DNA from 2 places in the Ensifer sp. B1-9 genome. Region 2 is predicted to be linked to the other one. Evidence: riboswitches for the same ligand, from Rfam matches in the RefSeq annotation. Region 2 holds a riboswitch; the other holds the start of a gene.
What was found. Region 2 has a riboswitch for FMN ahead of ACQ5BM_RS05320 (DMT family transporter). Riboswitches for the same ligand answer to the same signal wherever they lie in the genome.

Region 1 (16,097 bases), on a different contig from region 2:
TCCTGCTGGCCTACGAGCCCGTCTGGGCGATTGGCGTCAACGGCATTCCGGCGACATCGGACTATGCCGACGAGCGCCACAAGCGCATCGCGGATGTGGCGGAAGCGGCGCTCGGCAGGCGCGTGCCGGTTCTCTATGGCGGCAGCGTCAATCCCGGCAATTGCGAAGAACTGATCAGTGAGGCGCACATCGACGGCCTCTTCATCGGCCGCTCCGCCTGGGACGTCACTGGCTATCTCGACATTCTGCAGCGTGTCTCGAAGGCGATCTGAGCCTTCGGCAGCGGCAGTTCCTCAAGAATGGAAAGGAACAATCATGAAGATTGCAATCGGGGCGGACAGTGCCGGCAAGCCCCTGCTGGATGTGATCGCCGCCCATCTTGTGGGCAGGGACGACGTGGAGGTCGTGGACCTCAGCCAGGCCGGTTACTATGCGGATCTCGCGCAGAAGCTGGCGCAGCAGGTCGTCGAGGGCAAGCACGATCGCGGCATCCTGTTCTGCGGCACCGGCATCGGCGTCTGCATCTCCGCCAACAAGGTGCCGGGTATTCGCGCAGCGCTGACGCATGACACCTATTCGGCCGAGCGTGCGGCGAAGTCGAACAACGCCCAGATCATCACCATGGGCGCCCGCGTCATCGGCCCGGAACTGGCGAAGTCGATCGTCGATACCTGGCTCGCGTCCGAATTCGACCCCAACGGCCCTTCGGCCGGCAATGTCGAGGCGATCGACCGTCTCGATGCTGCTAGAGCGGGATGAGGAAAAGTGTGTGCGGTTTTCCGCCCGCATCCCGCTCACGTATGTCAAGGCATAACTGATCTCGCGACGCCCGTTGATCCTCCCTCAGGCATCGTGACGAGACGCCCGGCAGCAATGCCGGGCGTTTTCATGTTCGGGGATTGTCCGTCGTCTTGACGAAGCTTTGGCAAATACTTGAACATTCTTGCGGATCGTCAAAAGAAGGGCGCCGCCGCATGACTGAAACAACCTCGACCGGGCCGCAGCAAAGCGCGCACCACCATGTCTCGCGCATGAGGGGCCGTGACACGCACGAACATCACAGGACGGCGACGACGCTCGAACTTCTGTTCGACCTGACTTTCGTCATCGCCTTCAGCCTTGCCGCCTCGCAGCTCGCGCATCTCTTCGCCGAGGGCCACTTCATCGCCGGGCTGATCGGCTTCGGCTTCGCTACATTCGCCATCTGCTGGGCCTGGATCAATTTCAGCTGGTTCGCCTCGGCCTACGACACGGATGACTGGATCTTCCGCAGCGTCACCATGGTGCAGATGGTCGGCGTCCTGATCCTGGCGATCGGCCTGCCGCCGATGTTCGAGTCGATTGACAAGGGCGAGCACCTCAACAACGGCGTCATGGTGCTCGGCTATGTCGTCATGCGCGTGGCGATGGTCTTCCAGTGGCTGCGCGCCAGCCGGCAGGACCCGGCGCGGCGCGAGGCGTGCATGGTCTATGTGAAGGCGATCAGCGCCGCCCAACTCGGCTGGATCGTGCTGATCTTCTTTGATTTCTCGCTGGCGGTGACCTTTGCCATGGTTGTCGTGCTGACGGCGATCGAGATGCTCGGTCCCTATATCGCCGAGATGCGGTATGGCGGAACGCCCTGGCATGCGCATCACATCGCCGAGCGCTATGGGCTGCTCGCGATCATCGCGCTCGGGGAAGGGGTGGTCGGCACGGTTGCCTCGATCTCCGCGGTGGTCGAGGGCGAGGGCTGGAACCTCGATGTCGCGCTCGTCTGCCTCGCGGGAACGGGGCTCACCTTCGGCATGTGGTGGATCTATTTCCTGCTGCCGAGCGCCGAGATCCTGCACCACCACCGCCTCAAGCGCTCCTTCGTCTGGGGCTATGGCCACATGCCGATCTTCGCATCGATCGTCGCAACCGGCGCCGGGCTGCATGTGGCGGCCTACTATATCGAACACAAGGCGCATATCGGCTCGGTCGCAACGGTGCTGACGGTCGCTGTGCCCGTCGCGTTCTACATCGGCCTTCTCTACGCGATGTACGCCTATCTGCTGCAGCAGGCGGACCGGCTGCATCTCTGGCTGCTCGCGGGCACGGCGCTGGTGCTGGTCGCCTCCGTAGCCGCGGCGATGGCCGGGCTCGACATGGCGGCGTGCCTGATCATCCTGACGCTGGCGCCTGTCGTCACCATCGTCGGCTACGAGGTGGCGGGGCACAGGCACCGCATGGCGGCGCTGGAGCGCAGCCTGCGTGAAGGCGACGCGGCGCGATAGGTCGGGTATTTGGGAGCCGAAACAGAGGCTTATCGACTAGGGCTGCCTGTTTGATTCAGGAGGTTCAGAAGTTGATTCAAGCAGGGTTGAACTGCTCCGCAGTTTGAGTAAGCGGCGAGCTTAGCCCCTCACCCTAACCCTCTCCCCGCAGGCGGGGAGAGGAGACGAACCAATCGCTGGACCGGATGGCTCTGATTGACCTCAAGGTGGCCGGCCGTTCTCGATAAGAGGATGAGTTTGGGTGACAAGGGTGCGGCGCGTCACCTTCTCCCCGCCGGCGGGGAGAAGGTGGCCGGCAGGCCGGATGAGGGGCGAGCCGAGCGCCGGTACCTCACAGGCGTGGCGGTCGCTCAGGCGTTGACCAGCGCCAGCTTGGCGCGGGCGTCGAGGATCTGGGCGCAGGCGTTGGCCGCTTCCGTGCCTTTGACGACGAAGTGCTCGCGGAAGAAGGCGATCAGCGGTTCGCTTTCCTGGAAATTGTGCGGCGTCAGCACGGCGGAAAGTACCGGTACATCGGTGTCGAGCTGTACGCGCATCATGCCGTCCAGCACGGTGCCGGCGACGAAGTCATGGCGGTAGATGCCGCCGTCGACGACGAAGGCGGTGCCGAGGATCGCGGCATAGCGGCCGGTCCTGGCAAGCGTCTGCGCATGCAGCGGGATTTCGAGCGCGCCCGGCACGTCGAAGATCTCGACATCGGCGGCCGAGCCGCCGAGCTTCGTCCATTGCGCAACGAAGGCATCGACGCAGCGGTCGACGATATCGGCATGCCAGCGGGCACGGACGATCGCGATCTTGGCGGCGGGTTGGGACAGAATGGTCATGGTCTCAAGCCTTTCAGGGTTTGGCGTTTCCAATGATCCCGTCGGGCGAACATGCATGCGCGCGGGGTCCCGTCGCGGGGTCCACGTTCCTGCTTGCTCTCTTCCATCCGGACTGTGACCGTCGGCTCCGGAATTCGACCGGATCTGCTGACCCCCAGGGTAAAACCCAAAGGCGCTCGCGGGCTCCGGCCTTTCGGCCGCTACCGCCGGTGGGGAATTTCGCCCCGCCCTGAGAACAACGCGACTATATAGCCAGGCCGTGCGCGGTCAAACGCAGGGCGCGACGAAAATGCCGGAAATCACGACAGATTTTTCCCGGGACGGGCGTCACCGGAAAATATCGTTCCGATGACGTCCGGCTCACTCACTCGCGAATGACGAGCAGATCCTTGGCGGCGAAGCGCAGCGTGACATTGTCGCCGGAGACCGGCGGGGTGACGCCCGGATTGTTGAACATGTCGAAGGAGATGACGTCGCCGCCGACGCGCAGGCGCGTGCGGATGACCGAGCCGAGGAAGCTGGTCGAGACGACCTCGCCGGCAAGTGCGGTATCGCCCTTCGCGCCTTCGGCGATCGAGCCCGCTTCGGGACGCAGCGCCAGCGAGATGCTGTCGCCGCCCTTCATGCCGGCAATCGGGTCCTTGAGCGCCACCTGCTGGTTGCCGATCGTCACGGATCCGGAAGCCGGATCGGCGACCTTGCCCTCGATGATGTTCAGCGTGCCGACGAAGGACGCGACGAAGCGCGTCGACGGCGTGTTGTAGATCTCGAAGGGGGTGCCGATCTGGTCGGCGCGGCCGGCATTCATGACGACGATGCGGTCGGAAATCGACAGGGCCTCTTCCTGGTCATGGGTGACGAAGACGGTGGTGATGCCGAGCTGCTGCTGGATCTGCCGGATTTCCTCGCGCAGCGATACGCGGATCTTGGCGTCGAGCGCCGAAAGCGGCTCGTCGAGCAGCAGCACCTGCGGCTTGACCGCAATGGCGCGGGCCAGCGCCACGCGCTGCTGCTGGCCGCCGGAGAGCTGGTAGGGGAAGCGGTCCGCCAGGTGCTCGAGCTTGATCAGCCCGAGCATCTGCTTCACCCGTGCCTCGATCTCCGACTTGTCGACGCCCGCGACCTTGAGGCCGAAGGCGACGTTGTCCTGCACGTTCATGTTGGGAAACAGCGCATAGGCCTGGAACACCATGCCGATGTTGCGCTGGTTGGGCTTCAGCGAATTCTGGTCGCGGCCGTTGATGACGATCTTGCCGCTGGTCGGCGTCTCGAAACCGGCGATCATGCGAAGCACGGTCGTCTTGCCGCAGCCCGAGGGCCCGAGGAAGGAGACGAACTCGCCCTTCTCGATGTTCATGTTGAAATCATGCACGACCTGAACCGGGCCGAAGGACTTCTTGATGCTGGTGAGTGACAGGAAACTCATGAGTGCGGTCCTCAGGCCTTGGGGGGCGCGCTTTTCTGGAAGCGCGAAACGAGCTGGATGAGGCCGAGGCAGCCCCAGGTGATGCCGAATGCGATGACGGCGAGTGCTGCCGGCTCATAGGCGCGGTTGGCGCCGAGAAGCTGCATGTAGGGGCCAAAGGCCGGCCGGTTGAGCAGCGCCGCCATGGTGAACTCGCCGATGACGATGGCAAAGGTCAGGAAGGCGCCCGAAAGCACCGCGACGAGCACGTTCGGCAGGATGATCTTTGCCAGGATGGTGGCCCATCCGGCGCCGAGGCTCTGGGCGGCTTCGGTGAGCGTCGCGACGTCGATGGTCCGAAGTCCCGTATCCACGGCACGATACATGTAGGGCAAAGCGAGCGTGGCATAGCCGAACATCAAGAGGATGTTGGTGCCGGTGACCGTGCCGGTCAGCGGCAGCCAGCTCGAGGTGTTGTAGAGCCGGATATAGCCGAAGACGATGACGATGGCCGGAATGACCAGCGGCAACAGCGTGATGAACTCGATAACCGGGCGCAGCCGCGGCAGCTTGAGCCGGACCCAATAGGCGGTCGGTACGACGAGCAGCACGCCGAAGATGATGGTGAACAGCGCCTGCATCACAGAATAGGTGAAGGTTTCCTGGAAGCGTGGATCGGTGAAAACCTTGCCGTAGGCGTCGAAGGAATATTCGCCGCGCCGCATCTTCAGCGAGAAGTTGGTCATGCCGACGAGTGGCAGGGTGAAATAGAGGAGGCCGAAAACGAGGGCTCCCCAGGCCCAGATCTTCTTCATTTCAGCCACCTTTCGCTGCGGGCGCGGAGCCAGATGTAGATCGCGTTGGCGATGCCGGTGACGACGATCATGCCGAAGGCGAGCGCGTAGCCGAGATGCGGATTGCCGAGCACGTCGCCGCGGATCTGGGCAAAAAGCAGGATCGGCACGATCGACAGCGACGAGCCGGTGAGCGCGATGGCGGTCGCGACCGCGCCGAAGGCATTGGCGAAGAGAAGCGCCAGTGTGCCGAGCAGCGACGGCAGCAGGATCGGGAAGGCGACCATGCGCCAGTATTGCAGGCCGGTGGCGCCGAGGATTTCGGCGGCCTCGCGCCATTCGCGCTTCAGCCCGTCCAGCGCCGGCGTGATGATCAGGATCATCAGCGGGATCTGGAAGAAGAGATAGGTGATCGTCAGCCCCCAGAAGGAGAGGAGGTTGAAGCCGAGCATCCGCAGGTCGAAGCCGAAGTTCGAGCGCAGGAAGACGGTGAGGATGCCAACCGGACCGAGGGTCGCGAGAAAGGCGAAGGCGAGCGGCACGCCGGCAAAGTTGGAGGCGACGCCGGAAAAGGTCAGAAGCGGGCCGCGGATGCCCTTCGGCAAGCCGCCGAAGACGATGGCCGAGGCCATGGCAAAGCCGATCAGGCAGCCGAGAAGCGCCGAGGCGATGCTGATCTTGATGGAGATCCAGTAGGCCGCGAGGATCGAGGGCGTGAACAGGCCCCGGATGTTCTCAAGCGTGAAGCTACCATCTGCCGTCTGAAAGGCGCCGACCACGATCTTCATCGTCGGCAATATCAGGAACAGCGTCACGAAGGCGGCAAAGGGCACGATGCCCAGCCAGTGAAGCGGTAGGCGACGCGCCGGCGGGCTGGCGTCGGGTTTAGCAGATGACATTCCGTTCGCGCCCCTGAAGCCGCGTTGTCGACGCGGGCGTTATTGGTGTTCTAAGAATTTGAATTCCTTACGAATAACGTAAGTGCCCCGACCGGAAAACCGGTCGGGGCGACATCTCTGTGGAAAGGCTTACTGGACGTTCGCGCCGACGACGGCATCCCAGCCGCCGGTGACGGCAGCCTTGTTGGCGTCGACTTCTTCGAGCGTCGGGAAGTAGGCCTTTTCGTAAGCCGCTGCCGGCGGCAGGGCGTCGATCAGCGCCTGCGGAACCTTGCCGGCCTTGACCATGGCGTTGAAGCGGGCCGGGTGGCAGAAGCCCTTGAGCCAACCGAGCTGACCTTCGTCGGAATAGAGGTGCTCCATCCAGAGCTTGGCTGCGTTCGGGTGCGGTGCGTAGGCCGAGATGCCCTGGACGTAAACGCCGGCGAGGACGCCGCTGGCCGGAACGACGACTTCGGTCGGCGGGTTGCCGTTGAGGGTCTTCGCCCAGCCGAGTGCGTTGTAGTCCCAGGCGACGACGATCGGGGTCGAGCCCTGGGCGAGCGTGCCGGACTTGCCGATGACCGGAACGAAGGTGCCGGCCTTGTTCAGCTCGGCGAAATAGCCGAGACCGGCTTCACCGGCTTCCTTGCCCGCCTTTGCACCCTTGGCGAGGCCGGCGGCGAGAACGCCGAGGATCGCCTGGTTCGAAGCGCGCGGATCGCCGGCGAGCGCGACCTGACCGGAATATTCCGGCTTCAGCAGGTCAACCCAGTCCTTCGGCGAATTCTGGACGAGGTCCTTGTTCACGAGGAAGGACATGACGCCGTAGTAGTCGCCGTACCAGTAGCCTTCGGCGTCCTTGACGCTGTCCGGGATCTCGTCCCAGGTGGAGACCTTGTAAGGCTGCAGCAGGCCTTCGGCCTTCATCTGCGGGCCGAAGGCGAGACCGACGTCGACGACGTCGGGAGCCTGCGGGCCCTTGTTGTCCTTGTTGGCCTTGACGGCCTCGACTTCGTCAGCGGAGCCGGCGTCCGGGTTCAGTTCGTTGACCTGGATTTCCGGATACTTGGCCTTGAAGGAGGCGATGACGTCGCCATAGCCGCACCAGTCGTGGGGCAGGGCGACCGTGGTCAGCATGCCTTCCTTCTTGGCGGCTTCGATGAGCTCTGCGCTCGGCTCGGCGGCGGCAATTGCGGTCGTCGCCAGGAAAACGGCGGTGGAGAGCGAAAGCAGGCGATGGGTTTTTGAAATCACTGGTGTTCTCCTTATGGGTTTAGTCAATTTCGTGGGTTTTCAGTCGATTTCGGCTAGGCTGTTAAAGAGATGCGATGAAAGTAATGTGACAGCAGTTTTTCCGTTCGCGCCGCCTATGTCGTTGGAAGAACATTTGTTTTTTCGATCCGGCGGGCCACTGTCGCATAACTGTATGAAATTCCGTGAACAGGTCGGCGAGCTCTCCTAGACAGGTTTGCGAAAGATGCGGGTGGAATCGAACAGGCCCTCGAGCGTCTTCATCCGATCCCGGGTTGCCTCCCAGTTCGAACTTTGCACGGCCTCGATCAGCGCTTCGATCAGGAACAGGATCACTACCGAGCTGTCCCAGGCCGAAGGCACTTCGATCTGCGAGCGGAACACGCGGGAGGCGGACTTGGCGACCGGCGAGGTCCAGCGATCGGTGAAAAGGACGATCTCGACGCCACGCTCGCGGGCGGATCTGGCGAGCGTCACCATTTCCTGCTCGTAGCGGCGGATGTCGAAGAGAATCAGCACGTCGCCCTGGCGCATGTCGAGCACGTAGTGCGGCCAGGCGCTGGCATTGGAGGCGATTTCGGTGACGCCCGGCCGGATGACCTGAAGGTGGGTGAAGAGATAATCGGCAAGGGCGTGGGTGATGCGTCCGCCGAGCAGATAGATGCTGCGCTTGCGGTCGGCGATCAGGGCGGCGGCCTCGTCGAAATCCTGCGGCTCGATCTGTGTCAGCGTCTCGCGCAGGTTGCTGGTGATCGCATCGGCGAAGCGATTGAGCGTATGGGTGCCGGGCGCATTGGCGGCCCAGCGGTCGTGCTTGGCGATCGGGTTGGAAATCGTCGCTTCCAGCTCCTGGTGCAGCCTCGCCTGGAAATCCGGAAAGCCGCGGAAGCCGAGCTTTTGCACCATGCGTGCGACGGTAGGTGTCGAAACACCGGCGTTCTCGGCGACCGTGGTGATCGAGCCGAGCCCCGAGACGGGATAATTGTCGAGAAGCGTCTCCGCCAACTGTTTCTCCGCGCGGGTCAGCGCAGTGAAGTGGGCAGTGATCACATCCGACACCGTCGTGGATGCAGCCTTGCTGGTCAAATTGTCTCCCCTGAACCGATCTAAAGCCGGTTTGTGACAGATTAAACATCGCTGTCACAATTGGAGTCAATCGCAATTTTGAAGAGATCGTTTCAGATTTCGATTGACACTCGCCAATCTCTGAAGAATTCTTTTCATTAACGAACGTCTAACGGGGCAAGAGGGGATGCCGGTGTTGACGCGACTTTTGACCGAAGCAGATGGCGATCCGGTTGCGATCGAAAATGCCGCAGGAAAGGGCGATATCGTTCTCGTCTGCGAGCACGCCTCACGCCGTGTTCCGGAGCGCCTGGGAACGCTGGGCCTCACCGAGCAGGCGCTCGAAAGCCACATCGCCTGGGACCCCGGCGCGCTCGCCGTTGCCAAGTTTCTCGCCGCCAAACTTGATGCGGCGCTGATCTACCAGCGCTTTTCGCGGCTTGCCTATGATTGCAACCGCCCGCCCGAGGCCGAGGCGGCGATGCCGGTTCTGAGCGAAGTCTACGAGATCCCGGGAAACCGCACGATGTCGGCCGAGGAGCGCCAGGCGCGCGTGGACGAAATCTACCGGCCGTTCCATGACGCAGTCGCGCGGTTCGTTTCCGAACGCAAGGCGGCCGGCAGGCCACCCATCCTCGTGACCATGCACAGCTTCACGCCCGTCTATTTCGGCAGGCCGCGGGCGGTCGAGGTCGGCATTCTGCATGATGCCGACAGCCGCCTTGCCGACCACATGCTGGCGTTCGCAACGAAGGGCCAGGTTTCCTACGACATTCGGCGCAACGAGCCCTACGGGCCCGCCGACGGCGTCACCCACAGCCTGATCGAATACGGCGTCCACAACGGACTGCCGAATGTGATGATCGAGATCCGCAACGATCTCATTCGCAATGAAATCGGCCAAAGGGTCACGGCCGATTATCTGGAAGGATTGCTCCGCAAAGGCGCAGCGGCACTTTCAGCACAATAAAAGACCCTGGGGAGCGGCATGGCCGCGGTCCTGTTCCGGCTCTCCGGACCAGGTGGTTGATGTGACCCAGCCGCAATGGGGCGGCCTGGTCTGAAGAAATCAGGGGAAGAGCAATGTCAGACTACAGTGAACTGGACAAAAAGCAGGACATGAGTGTCTTGCATTCGATGGGCTATGCCCAGGAGCTCGAGCGGCGCATGAGCCAGTTCTCGAACTTCGCGGTGTCGTTCTCGATCATCTGCATTCTTTCGGGCGGCATCAACTCGCTGGCCCAGGCGACGGCCGGTGCAGGGGGCGCCGCGATCGGCATCGGTTGGCCGCTCGGCTGCTTCATTTCCCTGGTCTTCGCCGTCGCCATGGCGCAGATCAGCTCAGCCTATCCGACGGCCGGCGGCCTCTATCACTGGGGTTCGATCCTCGGCAACCGCTTCACCGGCTGGCTGACGGCCTGGTTCAACCTGCTCGGCCTCGTCACCGTTCTCGGCGCCATCAATGTCGGCACCTACTATTTCTTCATGGGCTCCTTCGGCACGCCCTATCTCGGGCTGGAAGACACGACGGTAACGCGCATCGTCTTCCTGGCTGTCATCACCGGCGCCCAGGCGCTCGTCAACCACATGGGCATCGGCCTCACCGCCAAGCTTACCGACTTCTCGGGTTATCTGATCTTTGCGACGGCGATCCTGCTCGCGGTCGTCTGCCTCGCGGCGGCCGACAGCTACGACATCGCCCGCCTCTTCACCTTCTCCAACTATTCCGGTGAGGCCGGCGGCAATGTCTGGCCCGAGACCTCGGGCACCTGGGTCTTCCTGCTCGGCCTGCTGCTGCCGATCTATACGATCACCGGCTACGACGCTTCGGCGCATACCTCGGAGGAAACGGTGAAGGCCGCCCATTCCGTGCCGCGCGGCATGGTATCGTCTGTGCTCTGGTCGGCGCTCTTCGGCTACATCATGCTCTGCGCCTTCGTGCTGATGATCCCGAACATGGACGAAGCCGCCAAGCAGGGTTGGAACGTGTTCTTCTGGGCGATGGATGCTCAGGTGCAGCCTGCCATCAAGGACATCCTCTACTTCGCCATCCTCGTCAGCCAGTGGCTGTGCGGCCTGGCGACGGTGACCTCGGTGTCGCGCATGATCTTCGCTTTCTCGCGCGACGGCGGCCTGCCGGCCTCCAAGGCGCTTGCCAAGGTGAGCCCGACCTACCGTACGCCGGTGGCTGCGATCTGGGTCGGTTCGATCCTTTCGGTTCTGTTCGTCTGGGGCTCGTCGCTGGTCTCGATCGGCGAAACGCCGGTTTATACGATTGTCGTTTCCTGCACCGTCATCTTCCTGTTCTTCTCCTTCGCGATCCCGATCACGCTCGGGCTCTTCGCCTGGGGAACCTCGAAGTGGGACAAGATGGGCCCGTGGAACCTCGGAGAGAGCATGTTCAAGCTCTTCGCGGTGCTGTCGATCATCGCCATGGTGCTGATCTTCATCCTCGGCGTGCAGCCGCCGAACGATTGGGCGCTCTATATCACCGTCGGTTTCCTGCTTCTGACCGGCGCGGTCTGGTTCGGGTTTGAAAGCCGCCGCTTCCGCGGCCCGCCGATCGGTGACGAAGTGGCGCGCCGCCAGGCCGAAATCGCCGCTGCGGAAAAGGCCGTAGGCGAAGTCTAACGAACGAGCGAAAGGCGGGAGCGCGACCGCGACTTCCGCCTTTTCTTTTGTGGAGCCGGGATGAGCAAGCCAGGCGCGGATTTCCGCTGGCATCCCGCTCCGATCACCTGAAGCGATCACGTTCACGCGGCCCAAAAATATCGTGACCCAAGGGGACGGCCGCGTGACCAAACATGGGATGGAAGTTGATGAGCTATACGTTTGATGAGTTGAAGGAAGACGTCGCTGCCGGCCGCATCGATACGGTTCTCGCCTGCCAGGTCGACATGCAGGGCCGTCTGATGGGCAAGCGCTTCCACGCGCAGTTTTTCGTCGACGGTGCCTGGAAGGAAACGCATAGCTGCAACTATCTGCTTGCGACCGACATCGAGATGGAGACCGTGCCCGGCTACAAGGCGACGAGCTGGGAGAAGGGCTATGGCGACTATACGATGAAGCCGGACCTTTCGACGCTCCGGCGCATTCCCTGGCTTGAAGGCACCGCGCTCGTGCTCTGCGACGTGCTCGACCACCACACGCATGAGGAAGTGGCGCACTCGCCGCGGGCGATCCTGAAGAAGCAGGTGGCGCGGCTCGAGAAGATGGGGCTCAAGGCCTATATGGCGAGCGAGCTCGAGTTCTTCCTGTTCGACCAGTCCTATGACGATGCCCGCCAGACCGGCTACCGCGACCTGCAGCTCGCCAGCGGCTACAACGAGGACTACCACATCTTCCAGACGACCAAGGAAGAGGATGTGATGCGGGCGATCCGCAACGGTCTGCAGGGCGCCGGCATCCCGGTCGAGAATTCCAAGGGCGAGGCGTCTGCCGGCCAGGAAGAAATCAACGTGCGCTATGCCGATGCGCTGACGATGGCCGACCGGCACGCGATCATCAAGAATGGCTGCAAGGAAATCGCCTGGTCGCGCGGCAAGGCGATCACCTTCCTCGCCAAGTGGAACTATTCGGCTGCCGGCTCCTCCTCGCATATCCACCAGTCGCTCTGGAGCGCCGACGGCAAGACGTCGAAGTTCTACGACGAGGGCGGCAAATACGGCATGTCCGAGATGATGCGCCACTATGTGGCCGGCCTGCTCAGCCATGCGAGCGAGATCACCTATTTCCTGGCACCCTACATCAACTCCTACAAGCGCTTCATGGCCGGCACCTTCGCGCCGACCAAGGCGGTCTGGAGCAAGGACAACCGCACCGCCGGCTATCGCCTGTGCGGCGAGGACACCAAGGCGATCCGCATCGAATGCCGCGTCGGTGGCTCCGATCTCAATCCCTATCTTGCCTTCGCGGCTTTGATCGCGGCCGGCATTTCCGGTATCGAGAACAAGATGGAACTGGAAGCGCCCTTCGTCGGCGACGCCTATGGCGGCAAGGACGTGCGCGAGATCCCGCGCACGCTCAGAGATGCGACCGTGGCGCTGTCGGAATCGAAGATGCTGCGCGCCGCCCTCGGCGACGACGTTGTCGAGCATTATGCGCGGGCCGCACGCTGGGAACAGGAAGAATATGATCGCCGCGTCACCGACTGGGAGGTCGCGCGCGGCTTCGAACGGGCCTGAAACTGGCCCCTATCTCTCACACGGTGGCCGCTCCCGGACGGGCGCGGCCACCGCATCATTCGCAATGAAAGCAGGAAAACGATCATGAGCATGATCAAGTGCATTTCGCCCGTGAACGGCGAAGTCTATGCGGAACGCCCGGCGATGCCGCTGGAGATGGCAAAGCAGGTGGTCTCCCGCGCCCGCCAGGCGCAGAAGTCCTGGGCGCGCCGGCCGCTCGACGAGCGCGTCAATCTGGTACTGGCCGGTGTCGCCCGCCTCAACGAGATGGTTGACGAAGTGGTGCCGGAGCTTGCCTGGCAGATGGGCCGGCCGGTGCGGTATGGCGGCGAGTTCAAAGGCTTCAACGAGCGCTCGAACTATGTCGCGACGATCGCTGCCGATGCGCTGAAACCGTTGGTGATCGAGGAAAGTGACCGCTTCGAACGGCGCATCGCCCGCGAGCCGCACGGCGTCGTCTTCGTCGTCGCGCCGTGGAACTATCCCTACATGACCGCGATCAACACGGTCGCGCCGGCGCTGATGGCCGGCAACACCGTCATCATCAAGCATGCGAGCCAGACGATCCTCGTCGGCGAGCGCATGGTGCGCGCCTTCGTCGAAGCCGGTGTTCCAGCCGACGTCTTCCAGAACATCTTCCTCGACCATGAAACGACGGCGGCGCTGATCGCCGCCAAGAGCTTCGATTTCGTCAACTTCACCGGCTCGGTCGAAGGCGGCCGGTCGATCGAGCGCGCGGCCGCCGGCACCTTCACCGGCCTTGGTCTGGAGCTCGGCGGCAAGGATCCGGGCTACGTCATGGAAGACGCGGACCTCGACGCTGCCGTCGACACGCTGATGGATGGCGCTACCTACAATTCCGGCCAGTGCTGCTGCGGCATCGAGCGCATCTACGTGCATGAAAAGCTCTATGACGCCTTCGTCGAGAAGTCGGTCGCCTGGGTTTCCAACTACAAGCTCGGCAACCCGCTCGATCCGGAAACGACGCTCGGGCCGATGGCCAACAAGCGCTTTGCCGCAACCGTGCGCGACCAGATCGCCGATGCCGTCTCCAAGGGCGCCAAGGCATTGATCGATCCGAAGCTTTTCCCGCAGGATGATGGCGGCGCCTATCTCGCGCCGCAGATCCTCGTCGACGTCGATCACTCCATGGCCTTCATGCGCGAAGAGACCTTCGGTCCGGCCGTCGGCATCATGAAGGTCAAGAGCGACAGCCAGGCGATCGAACTGATGAACGACAGCCAATATGGCCTGACCGCATCGCTCTGGACCAAGGACGCCGAGCGCGCCGCGCGCATCGGCGCCGATATCGAGACCGGAACGGTGTTCATGAACCGCGCCGACTATCTCGACCCAGCGCTTTGCTGGACCGGCGTCAAGGAGACCGGTCGCGGCGGCTCGCTCTCGGTCATCGGCTTCCAGAACCTCACCCGTCCGAAATCCTACCATCTGAAGAAAGTCACGGCATGACCATCACCGCCAACTGGAGCTATCCGACCGCCATCAAGTTCGGTGCCGGCCGGATCAAGGAGCTTGCCGACCACTGCAAGGCGGTCGGCACGAAGAAGCCGCTGCTGATCACCGACCGGGGCCTGGCGCCGATGGCGATCACCCAGAATGCGCTCGACATCCTCGACGCAGCCGGCCTCGGCCGCGCGATCTTCGCCGAAGTCGATCCGAACCCGAACGACGTCAACCTCGAAGCCGGCGTGAGGGCGTTCAAGGATGGCGGCCATGACGGGGTCGTCGCCTTCGGCGGCGGCTCGGGCCTCGACCTTGGCAAATGCGTGGCCTTCATGGCCGGGCAGAGCCGCCCGGTCTGGGACTTCGAGGACATTGGCGACTGGTGGACCCGCGCGAGCGTCGAAGGCATCGCGCCGATCGTCGCCGTGCCAACGACGGCCGGCACCGGCTCGGAGGTCGGCCGCGCCAGCGTCATCACCAATTCCGCCAGCCACGTGAAGAAGGTGATCTTCCATCCGAAGTTCCTGCCGGTCGTGACGATCTGCGACCCGGAACTGACGGTCGGCATGCCGAAGGTGATCACCGCCGGCACCGGCATAGACGCCTTTGCCCATTGCCTGGAAGCCTATTCCTCGCCCTTCTACCATCCGATGTCGGCGGGCATCGCACTCGAAGGCATGCGGCTGGTGAAAGAGTATCTGCCGCGCGCCTACAAGGACGGTACCGACATCGAAGCCCGTGCCAACATGATGAGCGCCGCCGCCATGGGCGCGGTGGCCTTCCAGAAGGGCCTCGGCGCCATCCACTCGCTGTCGCACCCGGTCGGCGCGATCTACAACACCCACCACGGCATGACCAATGCGGTGGTGATGCCGCCGGTCTTACGCTTCAACCGCCCGGCGATCGAAGACAAGATCGCGCGTGCTGCCGCCTATCTCGGCATTTCCGGCGGCTTCGACGGTTTCTACGGCTATGTGCTGAAGCTGCGCGAGGAACTCGGCGTTCCGGACAAGCTCGCAGCCCTCGGCGTCGGCACCGACCGTATCGATGAGATGTCGGAAATGGCGATCGTCGACCCGACGGCCGGCGGCAATCCGGTCGAGCTCACGCTCGACGCCGCAAAGAGGCTCTTCCGCGAGTGTATCTGAGGTAAACTTCCCGGCGCCTTTGCAGAGCGAAGGCGCCGTTCCCCCCTTTTGCATGTCTCCTTAAATCGACCTCGATTGAAGGACGAAGACTTGCAGCAAATCAAAGTGCTACAGCGACCTTTGCGTGTCTGATCAGACGCGCGGCTCTGTAGTTTAGTGGGATTGAAAATACTACTTGCCATTGCAGGCGATTTGTCACCTAATTGTCACGGAACGGGCACGATTTGGTTCCGTGGAACGTCTCCTTTACGCTTCGTTTACCGCGATCTGGAACGCTTCCATTAGAGCGTGCGTATGTATGGCCCGGGATGTGATGGGCCTGAGTTGAGTTAGGGTCGACCGATGGCAATTATTTCCCTCGCGAATGCGAAGGGGGGAGCCGGCAAGACGACGGCAGCTTTGCTGCTCGCCTGCGAATACGCCCGGCGCGGCGACAGGGTTGCGGTTCTCGATTGCGATCCACTCGCCTGCATGACCGACTGGTTCCGGCACGGCCGGCATGACGGCAATCTCTCCATCATCTCGGGCGTGACGACGACGACGCTCAGCGATCATCTCAGGCGGCTGCGCGGCCGGGCCGAGCATGTGGTCATCGATCTCTCCGGTGCCGCCGACGTACTCGTGGCGCTTGCGATCGGCCTCTCCGATCTGACGCTGATCCCGGTGCAGGGCTGCATCATGGACGCGCGCGGCGCCACCCATGTGCTCGAACTGATCCGCTATATCGAGAACAATGCACGCGCCAACATCAACCACGCCGTGCTGCTCACGCGCGTCAACCCGATCGTGACGACCCGTGCCATGCGCAAGGTCAAGCTGTTGT
Region 2 (16,097 bases):
TGGCGGTCATCCAGACCTACACGCGGGAAGCCGGCGTCCGTAACTTCGAGCGTGAATTGATGAAGCTCGCCCGCAAGGCGGTAACCGAGATCATCAAGGGCAAGACCAAGACGGTCGAAGTCACGGCGGACAACATCAACGACTACCTGGGTGTGCCGCGCTTCCGTCACGGCGAAGCCGAACGCGACGATCAGATCGGCGTGGTCACGGGTCTTGCCTGGACCGAGGTCGGCGGCGAACTGCTGACGATCGAAGGTGTCATGATGCCCGGCAAGGGCCGCATGACGGTCACCGGCAACCTGCGTGACGTGATGAAGGAATCGATTTCGGCGGCGGCGTCCTATGTCCGTTCGCGGGCGATCGATTTCGGCATCGAGCCTCCGCTGTTCGACAAGCGCGACATCCACGTGCACCTGCCGGAAGGCGCAACGCCGAAGGATGGTCCGTCGGCTGGTGTCGCCATGGCGACCGCGATCGTATCGATCATGACCGGCATCCCGATCTCCAAGGATGTGGCGATGACCGGCGAGATCACGCTGCGCGGCCGGGTGCTGCCGATCGGCGGTCTCAAGGAGAAGCTGCTCGCAGCGCTCCGGGGTGGCATCAAGAAGGTGCTGATCCCCGAAGAGAACGCCAAGGATCTCGCCGAGATCCCGGACAACGTGAAGAACGCGCTCGAAATCATCCCGGTTTCGCGGATGGGCGAAGTGCTCGAACACGCTCTGGTGCGCAGGCCGGAGCCGATCGACTGGGACCCGGCAAACGAGCCGGCGACCGTCGCAGCGGTTGATTCGCAGGACGAAGCGGGTTCTTCGATCGCCCACTAAAAAGTGCCGGGCAATGGGCGCCGCGCCCTCACGCGGCGCCGATTTTGCAGAAAAATTGGGAAGACCGGCCTCTGGCCGGTCTTTTTTGTTGTAAAAGCACGCCGCAAGCCTTGCATTCCAAGGGATTAGGCGCAATTGGGAAAGGCAAGACGCGGGCGATGCGCAAGCCGCCGCGCCTTAAAACACAGTCGTTTCGAACCAATCTGAAAGGGGTGGAAACATGAACAAAAATGAGCTCGTGTCTGCCGTTGCTGAGAAGGCCGGACTTTCCAAGACCGACGCATCTTCTGCAGTTGATGCAGTTTTCGAGACCATCCAGGGCGAGCTGAAGAACGGCGGCGACATTCGCCTGGTCGGCTTCGGCAACTTCTCGGTTTCGCGCCGCGAAGCCTCGAAGGGCCGCAACCCGTCCACGGGTGCGGAAGTTGATATCCCGGCTCGCAACGTGCCGAAGTTCACGGCCGGCAAGGGCCTGAAGGACGCCGTCAACGGCTGATCAGATTTGCTTGGCGGCCGGACACGAGGCCGGCAGTCCAGGTATTCGAGGGTTCGGCGAAAGCCGGACCCTTTTGCATTTCAGGGGCAGCCCTTGCAGCCTCCCGCCATTTGCTCTACGGCTTGCCCATTCTCAGGGCGGGGTGAAAGTCCCCACCGGCGGTAAGGGCACGACAGCGCCGCGCGTCCTTCAAGGCGCGCCAAGGTTGCTGTAACGCTAAGCGGTGGCCCAAGCCCGCGAGCGCCTTTCTCCTGGAACAGGGGGAGGGGTCAGCAGATCCGGTGCAACTCCGGAGCCGACGGTCATAGTCCGGATGAAAGAGAATGGTCGTCGGCACGAAGGGCAGGGCTGCCCGGCGTCGTGCCGTGCGCTCATGCGTCCTGATTTGTGTTTGTCCGTTTCTCAGGGTGCATGACATGAATCAGACTTCCCTCGGTTTTTCCTCCTCGCGTGCCATGGCCGGAGCCGGCTTCATGGTGCTGGCCGGCATAGCCTTCGCCGGCCTCAACGTCGTGACCCAATGGCTGACGATGACGCTCGGCTTTCCCGCCGCCGCCACGGCCTTCTGGCAATATGCCTTCGCCTTCCTGTTTTCCCTGCCGTTCCTGCGCCGTGCCGGACTTTCGGCGATGCGCACCGATTACCCTTGGCGCCACGCGGTGCGTGTGGCGCTCGCCGCCTTCGGCGTCGGGGCCTGGGTCTCCGGCCTCGCTCACGTGCCGATCTGGCAGGCGATCGCCCTGGTCATGACCTCGCCGTTCTTCATCATCCTTGGCGCTCGCCTGTTTCTTGGCGAGCGCGTCGGCCCGGCGCGCTGGACCGCGACGGCGGTCGGATTTGCCGGCGCCATGATCATTCTCGAACCCTGGTCGGACAGCTTCACCTGGGCGGCCCTGCTGCCGATCCTCTCCGCGTTGCTGTGGGGCGCGTCGTCACTCATCACGAAGAGCCTGACGAGCAGCGAGCGTCCCGAAACGATCACCATCTGGCTGCTTGTCCTCCTGACCCCGATCAATGGTGCCATAGCGCTGACGGCTGGTTTTGCGGTTCCGGACGGCGCGGCACTCGGCCTTCTCGTGCTCGCCGGAGTTCTGACAGTTTTCGCGCAGTATCTGCTGACACTGGCCTACACGGTTGCTGACGCAGCCTATGTGCAGCCCTTCGATGATCTGAAGCTGCCGCTCAATGTTTTCGCCGGCTGGCTGGTCTTTGGCTACGCGCCGACCGGCTATCTCTGGATCGGTGCCGTGCTGATCCTCGCAGCCTCGCTGTTCATCATGCGCAACGAGATCAGGCGCGAGCGGGAGACCGCCGCCGCCTGAGTGGTGCAAAACCGTTCGGCTGTCATTCGGCTGTCATCCCCATCGCGCAGAAACCCCATGTTTTTCAGTAGTGTCCATGGGGGATTTTATGACCAATGCATCGCGCGTGGCGGCACTTGCCGCCGTCCTTCTTGCATCCGCGGTTTTTCCCGCGGCGGCCGAGCCCGTATTCAACCGGATTGCATCCTTCGCTGTTGCCGACAATCTGCCTGAAGGCGACGCGCGCAAGGCGCCGACGTCCGCCGAGATCATTGCGGCCAGCGAGGACGGCAATACGCTGATCTACTCGGACAGCCCGGGCAAGCGCGTCGGCCTGATCGACATCACCGATGCCAAGGCGCCGAAGGCTGCCGGCACGATCTCCTTCGATGGTGAGCCGACCTCCGTCACCGTTGCCGGCGCCAAGGCGCTCGTTGCGGTCAACACGCGCGAAAGCTTCGTCAAGCCTTCCGGTCTTCTCGCTGTGGTCGATCTCGCTTCGAAGAAGGTTGAGGCAACCTGTGACCTCGGCGGTCAGCCGGACTCGGTCGCCGTCAACAAGGATCGCACGCTTGCAGCGATCGCCATTGAAAACGAGCGTGACGAGGACGTGAACGAAGGCAAGATCCCGCAGATGCCGGCCGGCGACCTGGTCATCCTGTCCCTGAAGGACGGCGTTGCCGATTGCGGCGCGCTGAAGCGTGTGACGCTGACAGGTCTTGCCGAAATCGCCGGCGAGGATCCGGAGCCGGAATTCGTCTCCTTCAACAGCAAAGACGAGATTGCGCTGACGCTGCAGGAAAACAACCACATCGTCATCATCGACGGCAAGACCGCGACGGTGAAGACGCATTTCTCCGCCGGCACGGTTGACCTCAAGGACATCGACACCAAGCGCAACGGTGCGATTGCCTTCAAGGACGAACAGCCGGGCCGCAAGCGCGAGCCGGATGCGGTGAAGTGGCTCGATGACAACCGGATCGTCGTGGCCAACGAAGGCGACTACGAAGGCGGTTCGCGCGGCTTCACGATCTTCGATACGACCGGCAGGGTCCTCTACGAATCGGGTGCGAGCTTCGAGCATGCCATTGCCGCGATCGGCCACTATCCGGAGAAGCGTTCTTCTGCCAAGGGCGTCGAGCCCGAGGGCCTGGACGCAGCGAAGTTCGGTGACGACAACCTGTTCTTCCTGCTCTCGGAGCGTGCTTCGGTCGTTGGCGTCTACAAGGACACCGGTGCGGAGCCTGAACTGCTGCAGTTGCTGCCGTCGGGCATCTCGCCGGAAGGCGCCGTCGCTATTCCGTCGCGCAATCTGCTCGCGACCGCAAACGAAGTCGATCTCGTCGAGGACGGCGGCGCGCGTTCGCACGTGATGATCTACGAGCGCGGCGAGGGCGAGGCAGCCTATCCGCAGATCCGCTCCGCTGAGAAGGACGACCTGCCGATCGGCTTTGGCGCACTCTCCGGTCTCGCCGCCGTCGCGGACAAGCCAGGTTTCCTGCGCGCCGTCAACGACTCGGTCTTCTCGTCCCAGCCGACGATCTTCACGATCGACGCAACGCAGAAGCCGGCCCTCATCACCGAAACGCTCACGATCACCCGGGACGGCGCGCCGGCTCAGAAGCTCGACATCGAGGGCATCGCCAATGACGGGGAAGGGGGCTTCTGGCTCGCATCCGAGGGCAACTCCGACAAGCTCTACAATCACGCAATCTTCCACGTGAACAAGAAGGGCGAGATCAAGAAGGAAATCGCCCTGCCTGAAGCGCTGCGTGTCGGCGAAACCCGCTTCGGCTTCGAAGGCATCACTGTCGTTGGCGAAGGTGACGATCAGACGCTGTGGATGGCTGTCCAACGCGAATGGAAGGATGACGAGAAGGGTTTCGTCAAGCTCGTTTCCTATAAGCCGAAGAGCGAAGAGTGGGGCGCCGTGCGCTACCCGCTGGAAAAGGCCGGTGACGGCTGGGTCGGCCTCTCGGAAATCTCCGTTCATGGCGACTACGCCTATGTCATCGAGCGCGACAACCTGATCGGCCAGGCAGCCAAGCTCAAGAAGATCTACCGGGTGGCGTTGACGGAACTGAAGCCGGCAGCACTCGGTGGCGAACTGCCGGTCGTCAAGAAGGAAGAGGTACGTGACCTCATTCCGGACCTGAAGGCGCTGAACGGCTACGTCGTCGACAAGGTCGAAGGTTTCACCGTCGACGCCGGCGGCAACGGCTACGTCGTCACCGACAATGACGGTGTCGACGACTCCTCCGGCGAGACCCTGTTCTTCTCCATCGGCGCTATCAACGCGATGTAAGCGTTACGCCCGGAGAAAACGGAAGAGGCCGGGATATGACGTCCCGGCCTCTTTCAATTTCGGCACTGCGTGACCCGATCGAGGAGCCGCCATTAGCGGGCGACAGCGATCTGTGCTGCCTCTTCGGCTTCATCCTTGCGCTTGCGGATCTCGTCCGTCCTGTCCACCAGCTTGCCGACGATGTCGTAGAGGGCGTCGAGTTCCTCGTCGTCGAGCGCCGAGAAGATTTCCTCGAGCAGCTGCTTGCGTGGATGTTCGGCGGCCTCGAGAACGATGCGCCCGGTTTCGGTGATCGAGACGATCTTTGCGCGCCGATCTTCCGGGTCCGGTTTGCGCATGACCAGGCGGTCACGTTCGAGACCGTCGATGGCTTCGGTAACCGTGCGCGGCGCGAAGTTCAGCGCGCAGGCAATATCGGTCGAGCGACAGGGACCGAGCTTGCTGAGGAAGAAGAGGAACTTGCTGCGTGCCAGCGATACGCCTTCTTCGGTCATCGATTCGTTCACCAGCCGGTGGACCCGATGGTAGAGCTCGAACAGTCTGTCGGAAACTTCGAATGTCTTCTTCATGATCGTCATTGGAATTTCATGAGGTGCCATGTGAAATGGCAGTAACATTAGTGATAGTTATAATTACCGCATTTGTCGACACAAACCTCCGGGACTTCACGGTAAGCACCCGACAGGCAAAGAAACGGCCGCCGTTTCCGGCGGCCGTTTCTGTTGGTTCGTCATGGTTTTCGTAACCCGAACATCGGTTACAAATCGCTCGTCCACTTCACGGTCGATTGCGATGTCTCCGGCGCGAGCCCGCGAAAAACCAGGTTCGGACCTGCGCGATGGTTATGCCGCCCGGCGGGTCGAGCCGGCGGACGGCGCGTAGCCGTAGGCCTGGGCTTCTTCCAGGGTGAAGCGGGCGATCAGATCTCGCAGGCGGCCAGCTTCCTGGGCAAGCGTGGCGCTTGCCGCATTGGCTTCCTCGACCATCGCGGCATTCTGCTGCGTCACCTGATCCATCTGGTTCACGGCCATGTTGACCTCCGACAGTCCCGCGGACTGCTCCTGCGCCGAGACGGCGATCGCATCCATGTGCTGGTTGATCGTGACGATGAAACCTTCAATGGTGCGGAGAGCCTCGCCGGTTTCGCGCACGAGCCGGACACCACTCTCGACTTCGACGGCGGAGTTGCGGATCAGATCCTTGATCTCCTTGGCCGCATTGGCCGAGCGCTGGGCAAGTTCGCGCACTTCCTGGGCGACGACGGCAAAACCCTTGCCGGCATCACCGGCGCGGGCCGCTTCGACGCCGGCATTCAGCGCCAGGAGGTTCGTCTGGAAGGCGATCTCGTCGATGACGCCGATGATGTTCGAGATCTGGCTCGACGAATGCTCGATCCGGCCCATGGCATCGACGGCGCCCGAGACGATCGCGCCGGACTTGCGGGCGCTTTCGTTTGCCTGGCTGGCCACGGCGCGGGCCTCGTTGGTGCGCTTCGACGAATTGCCGACATTGACGGTGATCTGGTCGAGGGCGGCGGCGGTCTCTTCCAGCGAAGCGGCCTGCTGCTCGGTCCGGCGCGACAGGTCGTCGGCGCTCTGGCTGACTTCGCGCGCACCGCTGTCGATGCTGCCGGAGCTGGCCGAAACGGCGGCAAGCGTGTCGGCAAGCTGGGCGACGGCCTGGTTCAGGTCGTGGCGGAGCTGCTCGAAATCAGGCGCGAAAGGCTCGTTGAGCTGGAAGGCGAGATCGCCGGAGGCCAGGCGGCGCAGACCGCCGGCCAGGCCCGCCGTCGCTTCCTGGAGACGGCGCTGAGCTGCGGCCTCCGCTTCTTCGGTCAGACGCAGGCGATCGGCCTCGGCGCGTGCGCGCTGCGCCTCAGCATCCGCTTCGAGTTGCTGGTTGGTGATTGCCGCCTGACGGAAGACTTCGACGGCACGAGCCATCTCGCCGATTTCGTCCTTGCGGGCGCCGTAGGGGATGTTCCTGTCCGTGTCGCCCTCCGCAAGGCGCGCCATCGAACGGGTAATGATCTGGATCGGACGAGCGATACCGCGCACGGCATAGAGAATGGCGCCGATCACGATGATGGCAGCGACAGCGATGACGGCCATCTCGATCTTGCGGATCTGGTCATGCGTTGCCGAGCTTGCGGCAACCGCGGCATCGGCTCCGGCGACGTTGAGGGCGCGCACTTCCTTGATCGCCTCGTCGACCTTCTGCTCCGTTTCACGCATCTCGACCTTGAAGACGCTCTGCGCCTTCATGTTCTCGAGGTTGTTGGAGAGCTTGACCATGCCATCTGCGATGGAGAGGTAGGCCTGGTAGGCAGCGCGCACTTTTTCCAGCGCTGCCTTGTCGGCGTCCGTCACCATCAGCGCCGCATAGTCGTCGGCGAGCTTGTTGAAGCCTTCGACGGTCTGGCCGATGACTTTTTCCGCGGCCTTCTTCTCGAAGGGCGTCAGCGAGATCAGGTGGCGCGCAAACGCCATGCGCGTGTCGGAAAGCTGGGTTTCGAGCGCGCGGGAAAGCGAGACACGCGGCAGCCAGGTGGTGGCGATCTCGTTGTTGCGCTCGTTCATCATCTTGATGCCGCCGAGCGAGGAGACCGCAAGCGCCGCGACAATGACGGCGACCACGAGGAAAAGGGCAATGAGCGTGTGTGAAATCTTGAGCCGTGACATAGGTTCCCCCCGGAAGGACGGCCGTCCATAAAGCTGTACTTGATGAAGTCGTTCCGGCTCTTGATCGTCATGACGGAGCGGATGCCGAAGCAGGAATCATTCCGGTGCCTGGACGCGCTCTGAGCGCAGCCGGCGGAAACCTAGCGAACAAGATGTTACAAAAACCCTAAGCGATTAAAGTGAGTATAATCTGATATTTGCAGGTACTCGGACGGTGCGGTTGATCGTTTGGTTTCGTCAATCTTCACGGGGATCTTCTGTATTAGTCTCGGCTTTACTTGGCTGGCCTGAAATGTGCTCGTCTGTAACCGGCCAATCTGCCACGTGGATGAAGGGACGCCGCTGATTGACGGGCACCGGCCTGCCGGGCCATGGTCGGCCATGCCCTTCCGCTTCGTCCACACCGCAGATCTTCATCTCGATTCGCCCCTCCGCAGCCTCGCCCTCAGGAACGCCGACCTCGCGGAGATCGTGCGTGGCGCCTCTCGACGCGCCTTCGTCAAGATCGTCGATCTCTGCATCGCCGAGCAGGTCGATGCGCTGCTGATCGCGGGCGATCTCTATGACGGTAGCCAGACGTCGATGAACACGGCGCTGTTTCTCGGACGGGAGTTGCGCCGGCTGGATGAGGCGGGGATCCGGACGTTCGTCATCCGCGGCAACCACGACGCCCAGTCGCAGGTCACCAACGAGCTTACGCTGCCGCCCTCGGCACATGTGTTCAAGGGCAAGGCAAAGGCTGTTCTCGCCAAGACCCTGGCAAGCGGGCGCGACGTCTACGTGCACGGGGTAAGTTTCGCCAGTCCGCACGCGCCGGAAAGCCTGCTGCCGGCCTTTCAGCCGCCGATGCCGGGCGCAGTCAACATCGGCATGCTGCATACCAGCCTTGCCGGCGCCGCTGGCCATGATCCCTATGCGCCCTGCAGTGCCGCCGACCTCGTGGCGCATGGTTTTGACTACTGGGCGCTCGGCCATATCCACCAACGCCAGATCCATGCGACAGGCCGCTTCGTCGTCATGCCCGGCATACCGCAGGGCCGCGACATCAACGAGGCCGGCGTGAAAAGCGTGACGCTGGTGGCGATCGATGACGACGGACGGACCGAGATTGCCGAGATGCCGCTCGGTATCGCCAGTTTCGAGCGCCTGCCGGTCGATATCACCGGCCTCTCCGAGTGGCGCGATGTGCTCGATGCGGTCAGGCAGGCGCTTACGCGCGTCACTGTGGATACGGCCGCGGAAAACGTGATCCTGCGCGTAACGCTGACGGGGGCAACGCCGCTGGCTTGGCGCCTTCGCCATGACACGGACCTGTTGCGCGCCGAGATCGACAACATCGCGGCCGGCATCGTCGGTTGCTGGATCGAGAAGCTGGAACTCGCCTGCCGCAGTCCGCTCGCGGAAAAAACGGGTGCAATGCTGGATCCGGTCGATGAGCTGGTGGCTCTCGTCGAGGCCGACGTTCTGCCCGCCCACGGCTTTCGCCAGGAGGTCCGGGCGGCCGTGGAAGATTTGCTGCAACAGCTGCCGCCGGAGCTGCGCCAAGCTTTGGCGCCTGACGAAGATGCGATCGAACGGCTCGCTTTCGAGGCCGGCGCATCGGGAGGTATGGAGGTGCTTGCCCATCTTCATGGCGGCAGTGCCGGCGAGGGCAGCCACTGATGCGGCTACGTGCGCTTGATCTCGTCCGCTATGGCAAATTCACCGATCGCCGCCTCGACTTCGGTGAGAACACGGCCGATGTGCCCGATCTGCACATCGTCTACGGACCGAACGAAGCGGGCAAATCGACCCTTTTTTCCGGCTTCCTCGATCTGCTCTTCGGGATAGAGCACTCGAGCCCCTATGGGTTCCTGCATCCCTATCCGACGATGCGCGTCGGCGGCACGCTCACGGCGGCCGACCGGACTCACCGTGTGTTCCGGGTCAAACGCAAGACGAACTCGCTGGTTGGTGCTGATGATCAGCCGCTGCCCGACAATCTCTTCTCCGGAGCGCTGGGCGCAATCGACCGCGACACCTATCAGACGATGTTTTCGCTCGATGACGAGAGCATCGAGAAGGGCGGCGAGGCGATCCTGAAGAGCGAGGGCGAGCTTGGATCGCTATTGTTTTCCGCAAGCTCGGGTCTGCCGGATAGCACGGCGATCCTTGCGGCCTTGCGTGGCCAGGCGGACGTCTTCTATCGGCCACAGGCGCGTAAGCATCAGCTTGCCGAGCTGAAGGCGCAGCTTGATGCTTTGAGGACGGAACGAAACGCCCTCGATATCAATGCACGCGAATATGCGGCGCTCCGCAAGACGCTGGCGCAAGCGCGCGACCGTCACGACGAGGCGATCACACGCCGCGCCGAGCTTCGGGTCGCGCGGGCTAGATTGAAGACTGAGATCGAGGCAATGCCGAATTTTGGCCGGCTGCGCGCGCTTCGCATGGAGCTGGCGAGCGCGCCGGTGTTGCCGGTTCCGCCGACCGAATGGGCAACCGAACTGCCGGCGCTTCGCCGCCAGGAAGCGGAGATCGAGGTCAGGCTCCGGCAGACCGAAAGCGAGATGAAGCATCGTCGCGATGCGCTGGAACAATTACCACTCGACAAGGAAGGGCTGTGCCTGGCCGAACGGCTGACGGCGCTGCAGGAGACAGCGCTCGATGCGCGCTATGTTACGGCCGCGCGCGACATGCCGTCGCGATTGGAAGAACTGGCGAGGACGTCTACGGAGATCGCCGGCTGCCTGCTGCGGCTCGGCGAGCCGGCGGACCGCGACCCTGCCGAGCTGCTGCTGCCGGCAGGGGTTGGTGCGCGGCTTCAGGATCTCGCGCGCCGGCATTCTGCCCTGGCCGAACGGTGCACGTCCGCTCGGCACGAAGCGCAGGCCGCCGCCGAGGAAAATCGGGTCGCTGAGTGTGAACTGGCGCGGATCGATGGAGAAGGGGGACCGGCGGATGCCTCGGGTCTTTCCGGGCGGCTAACGCTGCTGCGTCGCAGCGACTGTCTGCTGCGGAAACAGGCAGCCGCACAGTCGCTGGATCGGCTGGAGGCGGAACTTGCCGACAAGCTGTTGCTGCTGCAACCTTTTGCCGGAAGCGCCGACGATCTGCTGGCGCTTGGCGTTCCGGCACCCGGAGCGCTTGAGGCCTGGCGCAAGGCGGCCGCCACATTGGAGGAACGGCAAGCGCGCCTGTCCGATCGCATCGCCGGCGAGCAGGAACTGCTTGCGGGCGAGGAGGCGCGGCTGGACGCGCTGTCTGCCGACGGCGGCACTCTGGACGATGTTTCGGCCGCGGCGCTGCGTCGCCATCGTGATGAGGCCTGGAAACGGCACAAGGACCGGCTCGTCCACGAAACGGCCGTCGTTTTCGAAGAGGCGATGGGCAGGGATGACGAGGTTACCGCGCTGCGCCTCGCCGAAACGGCGCGGCTCGCCGAGATGCGCGGCTTATCCCTTTCACTCGCCGAGCGACGCGCCCGGCTCGCGGCGCTCCGCGAACAGCAGCAGCGGTGCAGCGAGGAAGGGAAGGCCCAGGCGCAGGTTCTCGCAGCCATCGCTACGTCGTGCGGCTTACCCAGCGTCACGAGTTTGCCGCAAGTGGAGGCCTGGCTTGCCGTTCGGATTTCGGTGCTCGAGATTCGCGCGCAATTGCGTGTGGCGCGCCTGGAATTTGAGCGCGCGCATGCCGAGGAAGCCGAAGCGATTCGCGCGATCAGCGGCGAGCTTGCCGGCATCGGCATACGAGAGGGGTTGCCGGAGCGGCTCGACGATCTCCTGCTGATCGCCGAGCGGGTCGTATCGCAAGCGCAAGCGGCGGCCGCCGCCCGCAACGCGGCCCGCGAGGCGGTGAAGCGCGGCGCAACGGTTCTTGACGGCCGCCGCGCGGCCCTTGACCTTGCCGAGACAGAGATGGCTGCCTGGCAGGAGCAGTGGAATGCGCTTCTCGCCAAGAGCTGGCTTGCCGAACGCAGCGAACAGCTCGTGCCGGAGCAAATTGGCGCGATGCTCGCTATCCTGCAGGATCTGGACAAGCTCGCGCAACGCAAGGCCGATCTCGAATATCGCGTCATCGGCATGCGCAAGGATCAGGCAGCTTTCGAGCGCGATATCGCCGACCTTGCCGGCGCATCCGCGACAGACGATACGTTCGCAACTTTTACGATGCTCAAGGCGCGTGCCGCCGAGGCGCAGCGGATTGCCGATCGCCGGGCGACCTTTCTGTCGGAACTGGCCCGACTGGAGGAAGAGCGGCGCGAAATCTGTGGCGCACGCGAGATTCATGGCGCGCGCCGGCGCCTCGTTACTGAATTCTTCGCGTGCGATACACTCGAGGAAGCCGCGCAGCAGTTTGAAAACGCGCGCGAGCAGGAGCGCCTGCGACAGCGAATAGCCGAACTGGAAGCGGACCTCGCATCCCGACTTGGCGTTGCCAAGTGCGAGGAGGCCGAGGCGTTGCTCGCTGAGTTCGATGACGCCGCGGTCCGGCTGGAGCTGGCGCGGCTCGACGCGGCGCTCGAAGACAGCGACCGCGACGTCAGCGAATCGCACACGGATATGCGCGGCAAGGAGAAGGCGCTCGCCGATGTCGAAGGCGGGGATACGGTGGCCGAACTCGATCAGAAGCGGCGAACGCTGCTGCTTGAGATTGAGAGCAGGGCGCTCGCTTACCTGCGGCTCCGGGCAGGCGTCATCGCGGCGGAAACGGCGCTTCGGCTTTTCCGCGAGCGGCACCGCAGCGCGATGATGCGCCGGGCCTCCGAAACCTTCAGCCGCATCAGCGGCGGAGAATATTCCGGCCTGTCGGCGCAATCCGACAGGGGGCAGGAGTTTCTGATCGCCAACGCCGCCGGCGGCGGATCGAAACTTGCCAAGGATCTCTCCAAAGGCACCCGATTCCAACTTTATCTGGCGCTCAGAATCGCCGGCTATCACGAAATCGCGGCAGCACGCGAATCGCTGCCCTTCATCGCCGACGACATCATGGAGACTTTCGACGACGGGCGCGCCGGCCGTGCCTTCGAGCAGATGGCTGACATGGCGCGCGTGGGCCAGGTGATCTATCTGACGCACCACGAACACCTTTGCGAGATCGCCCGTGCTGCCTGCCCGACTGTGACAATCCACAGGTTATGATAGGGTCGCGGAAAGGCGATGCCTGTTCGGCGTGACGCACTTTCGCTGAACGGAAGTGCCGCAAACGAAAACCCGGAGGAACGAGAGATGGAGATCATACCCGGTGGATCGAGACCTTCGATGCGCGCGCCGGCGGAGTATTTCACCGGCACAGTGCGGCAGGACCCGGTCATCGAGGCCGCGGATCCGGCGCGGGTCCGCGCGGTCAGCGTTACCTTCGAGCCGGGGGCCCGCACCGCCTGGCACACCCATCCGCTCGGCCAGACACTGATCGTGACCGCGGGCCGCGGCCTGGCGCAGACCTGGGGCGGCCCGGTGCGCGAGATTCGCGTGGGCGATGTCGTCTGGTTCCCGCCGGGCGAAAAGCACTGGCATGGGGCCGCGCCCGAGACCGCAATGGTGCACCTGGCTATTCAGGAAGCGCTCGACGGCAAGGCTGTGGATTGGCTGGAGCATGTGACCGACGAGCAGTATCACGGTGCGTAAGCGCGCCGCGCGGGACTGCGTATCCGGCGAAATTAGCGGTCGTGTCGACAGGTTGCTTCGATCGTGATTGTCGAGGCCCTGATTCCCGCCCGCTTAAAGCGCATCGCCCATCTCGAAGAGATTATGAAGGCAGGCGCGAGCTGCGCACGAATACACAGCGATGCCGCAAGTGTATGGATGTCGATCTTCGGGGAGAATAATGGTGGGCGATGAGAGACTCGAACTCCCGACATCCTCGGTGTAAACGAGGCGCTCTACCAACTGAGCTAATCGCCCTTCCGCATCCGGACCGGATCAGTCCGCCGCGTCGGTGGCCGTGATCTAGGCGTAACCGAAAAAAACCGCAAGAGCATTTGTATCGTTTTTATGATTTTTTTTGTTACGGGTTGCGCAACGCCCTGAATTGCCGGGGTTCGTGCTTGTGGACAGGAAAGCGGGTTCTTGGCCGCCCCGCGCGGCGGGGGAGGGCGAGAAACAAAGATTCGCTGTTCGGCACCATCGGACGGGATAGAAGCGGCGGCCGGAGTGACCTGTGGCTGCGTCGTGCACGCGATCCAGCTTCCAGAAGTTTGCCGTCACCCTGGCCTGTGGATCATTTTTCGTTCCGTCATGGATTTGTCTTCAAACACGCTTGACACCCAAATGCGAACCGCTTAGTTAGCCGCTCATCGAACGGGCAAGCCCGCTCGGTGCCGGGGCGGAAACGCTCCAGCCAAGTCAAGATGATGCGGGTGTAGCTCAGTCGGTTAGAGTGCCGGCCTGTCACGCCGGAGGTCGCGGGTTCGAGCCCCGTCACTCGCGCCACTCTTGATCTGGTTCTGCCTAGGCATTCTCATGAATGGCCAATGGTGGTAATAATGATCGTTCACGGTCATCATGCGCGGGTGTAGCTCAGTCGGTTAGAGTGCCGGCCTGTCACGCCGGAGGTCGCGGGTTCGAGCCCCGTCACTCGCGCCACTTTCCTCTTCCAGATTTTCCTGTTTCTGTGTTGTGTGGCTGGATTTGTGCGCTGCGGCAATCTGTCTCGCATTGCCGCTGTTTACGGTAAAGTCGACGATGGCCCGTAATTCCGAGCTTTGTCGCGCCCACCCATTCGATCCTGTGTCGTGAACCGGTTTAAATGACCCTTGAAGGCTTGCGCGCAGGCGCGGGCTGCGCTAACCACTCTGGCGTTGCAACATATTTTTCGGCCTGCGAGATCTGTTGTTTTGGTGCTCTCCCATGCGCCCTCCCGCAGGCAGGGACGGATAACAATGACTGAACTTCTCGGTTCCTACGTTCCGATCGCGATTTTCATTGGAATCGCATTGGTGATCGGCCTGGCGCTTCTGATTGCTCCCTTCGCCGTCGCCTTCAAGGCTCCTGATTCGGAAAAGCTGTCGGCCTATGAGTGCGGCTTCAATGCGTTCGATGACGCCCGCATGAAGTTCGACATCCGCTTTTATCTCGTGTCGATCCTCTTCATCATCTTCGACCTCGAAGTCGCCTTCCTCTTCCCCTGGGCGGTTTCGTTCCATGATCTGGGCTGGTTCGGCTTCTGGTCGATGATGGTCTTCCTCGCCGTGCTGACGATCGGCTTTGTCTATGAATGGAAGAAGGGAGCGCTGGAATGGAACTAGCATCATCCGGCACCGCGCTCGTTGCGCCCAAGCCGAAGGGGATCATCGATCCCGCCACTGGCAAGCCGATTGGCAGCAATGACGCATTCTTCGGCGAGATCAACAACGAGCTCGCCGACAAGGGTTTTCTCGTTACTTCGACGGACGAGCTCATCAACTGGGCCCGTACCGGCTCGCTGATGTGGATGACGTTCGGTCTCGCCTGCTGTGCGGTCGAGATGATGCAGATGTCGATGCCGCGCTACGATGCCGAGCGTTTCGGTTTTGCGCCGCGCGCCTCGCCGCGCCAGTCCGACGTCATGATCGTCGCCGGCACGTTGACCAACAAGATGGCGCCTGCGCTTCGCAAGGTCTATGACCAGATGCCGGAGCCGCGTTACGTCATCTCGATGGGCTCCTGCGCCAACGGCGGCGGCTACTATCACTATTCCTATTCGGTTGTTCGCGGCTGCGACCGCGTCGTTCCCGTCGACATCTATGTGCCAGGCTGTCCTCCCACGGCAGAAGCGCTGCTTTACGGCGTGCTGCTGCTGCAGAAGAAGATCCGCCGGACCGGCACGATCGAGCGCTAAGGGCAGGGGGTCTTTGATATGAGTGAAGCCCTGAACGAGCTTGCGTCCTACCTGCGTGAGACGCGCGGTGCGCTGATTTCCGACGCATCGCTGGCCTATGGCGAACTGACGCTGACGACGACGGCGGCAAACCTCATCGCGCTGCTCACTTTCCTGCGCGATGACGTGCAATGCGCCTTCGTCAACTTCGTCGATGTCTGCGGCGTCGACTGGCCGCAGCGGCCGGATCGCTTCGATGTCGTCTATCACCTGCTGTCGCCGCGCCAGAACCTGCGCGTGCGCGTCAAGGTTTCGACCGGCGAGAACGAACCGGTTCCATCGGCGACGCCGGTCTATCCGGGCGCCGATTGGTTCGAGCGCGAAGCCTACGACATGTACGGCATCCTGTTCACCGGCCATCCGGACCTGCGCCGCATCCTGACGGACTACGGTTTCGAAGGACATCCGCTGCGCAAGGACTTTCCGGTCACCGGTTTTGTCGAGGTGCGCTATGACGACGAAGCCAAGCGCGTCGTCTACGAGCCCGTCGAGCTGAAGCAGGAATTCCGCAACTTCGACTTCCTCTCTCCCTGGGAAGGCACGGACTACGTGCTGCCTGGCGACGAGAAAGCGAAAGCACGGTGAGACTAAGTGGCCCGCGGTAGCCGCCAAGCGGCTGCCGTCCGGCCTGGAGCAATCGGTATGACCGAA

Region 1: linked by a shared signal. The riboswitch ahead of ACQ5BM_RS00555 (6,7-dimethyl-8-ribityllumazine synthase) and the one ahead of ACQ5BM_RS05320 (DMT family transporter) in region 2 are both predicted to bind FMN.

Annotation. Positions count from the first base shown of each region.
Region 1 is NZ_JBCHVG010000001.1:113,502-129,598, forward strand. Features, by position in the region: gene ACQ5BM_RS00540 (triose-phosphate isomerase) at 1-272, shown strand, start outside; gene ACQ5BM_RS00545 (RpiB/LacA/LacB family sugar-phosphate isomerase) at 316-759, shown strand; gene ACQ5BM_RS00550 (low temperature requirement protein A) at 975-2,258, shown strand; gene ACQ5BM_RS00555 (6,7-dimethyl-8-ribityllumazine synthase) at 2,609-3,082, opposite strand; FMN riboswitch at 3,174-3,323, opposite strand; gene ACQ5BM_RS00560 (ABC transporter ATP-binding protein) at 3,447-4,508, opposite strand; gene ACQ5BM_RS00565 (ABC transporter permease) at 4,520-5,302, opposite strand; gene ACQ5BM_RS00570 (ABC transporter permease) at 5,299-6,180, opposite strand; gene ACQ5BM_RS00575 (ABC transporter substrate-binding protein) at 6,310-7,416, opposite strand; gene ACQ5BM_RS00580 (MurR/RpiR family transcriptional regulator) at 7,621-8,499, opposite strand; gene ACQ5BM_RS00585 (N-formylglutamate amidohydrolase) at 8,675-9,448, shown strand; gene ACQ5BM_RS00590 (amino acid permease) at 9,562-11,109, shown strand; gene ACQ5BM_RS00595 (glutamine synthetase family protein) at 11,298-12,662, shown strand; gene ACQ5BM_RS00600 (aldehyde dehydrogenase family protein) at 12,747-14,132, shown strand; gene ACQ5BM_RS00605 (iron-containing alcohol dehydrogenase) at 14,129-15,274, shown strand; gene ACQ5BM_RS00610 (AAA family ATPase) at 15,617-16,097, shown strand, end outside.
Region 2 is NZ_JBCHVG010000002.1:433,440-449,536, forward strand. Features, by position in the region: gene lon (endopeptidase La) at 1-827, shown strand, start outside; gene hupB (DNA-binding protein HupB) at 1,048-1,323, shown strand; FMN riboswitch at 1,448-1,652, shown strand; gene ACQ5BM_RS05320 (DMT family transporter) at 1,740-2,645, shown strand; gene ACQ5BM_RS05325 (esterase-like activity of phytase family protein) at 2,722-4,929, shown strand; gene ACQ5BM_RS05330 (MarR family winged helix-turn-helix transcriptional regulator) at 5,022-5,498, opposite strand; gene ACQ5BM_RS05335 (HAMP domain-containing methyl-accepting chemotaxis protein) at 5,772-7,610, opposite strand; gene ACQ5BM_RS05340 (metallophosphoesterase family protein) at 7,992-9,272, shown strand; gene ACQ5BM_RS05345 (AAA family ATPase) at 9,272-12,730, shown strand; gene ACQ5BM_RS05350 ((R)-mandelonitrile lyase) at 12,818-13,216, shown strand; tRNA gene ACQ5BM_RS05355 (tRNA-Val) at 13,417-13,492, opposite strand; tRNA gene ACQ5BM_RS05360 (tRNA-Asp) at 13,944-14,020, shown strand; tRNA gene ACQ5BM_RS05365 (tRNA-Asp) at 14,097-14,173, shown strand; gene ACQ5BM_RS05370 (NADH-quinone oxidoreductase subunit A) at 14,470-14,835, shown strand; gene ACQ5BM_RS05375 (NuoB/complex I 20 kDa subunit family protein) at 14,826-15,407, shown strand; gene ACQ5BM_RS05380 (NADH-quinone oxidoreductase subunit C) at 15,426-16,031, shown strand; gene ACQ5BM_RS05385 (NADH-quinone oxidoreductase subunit D) at 16,089-16,097, shown strand, end outside.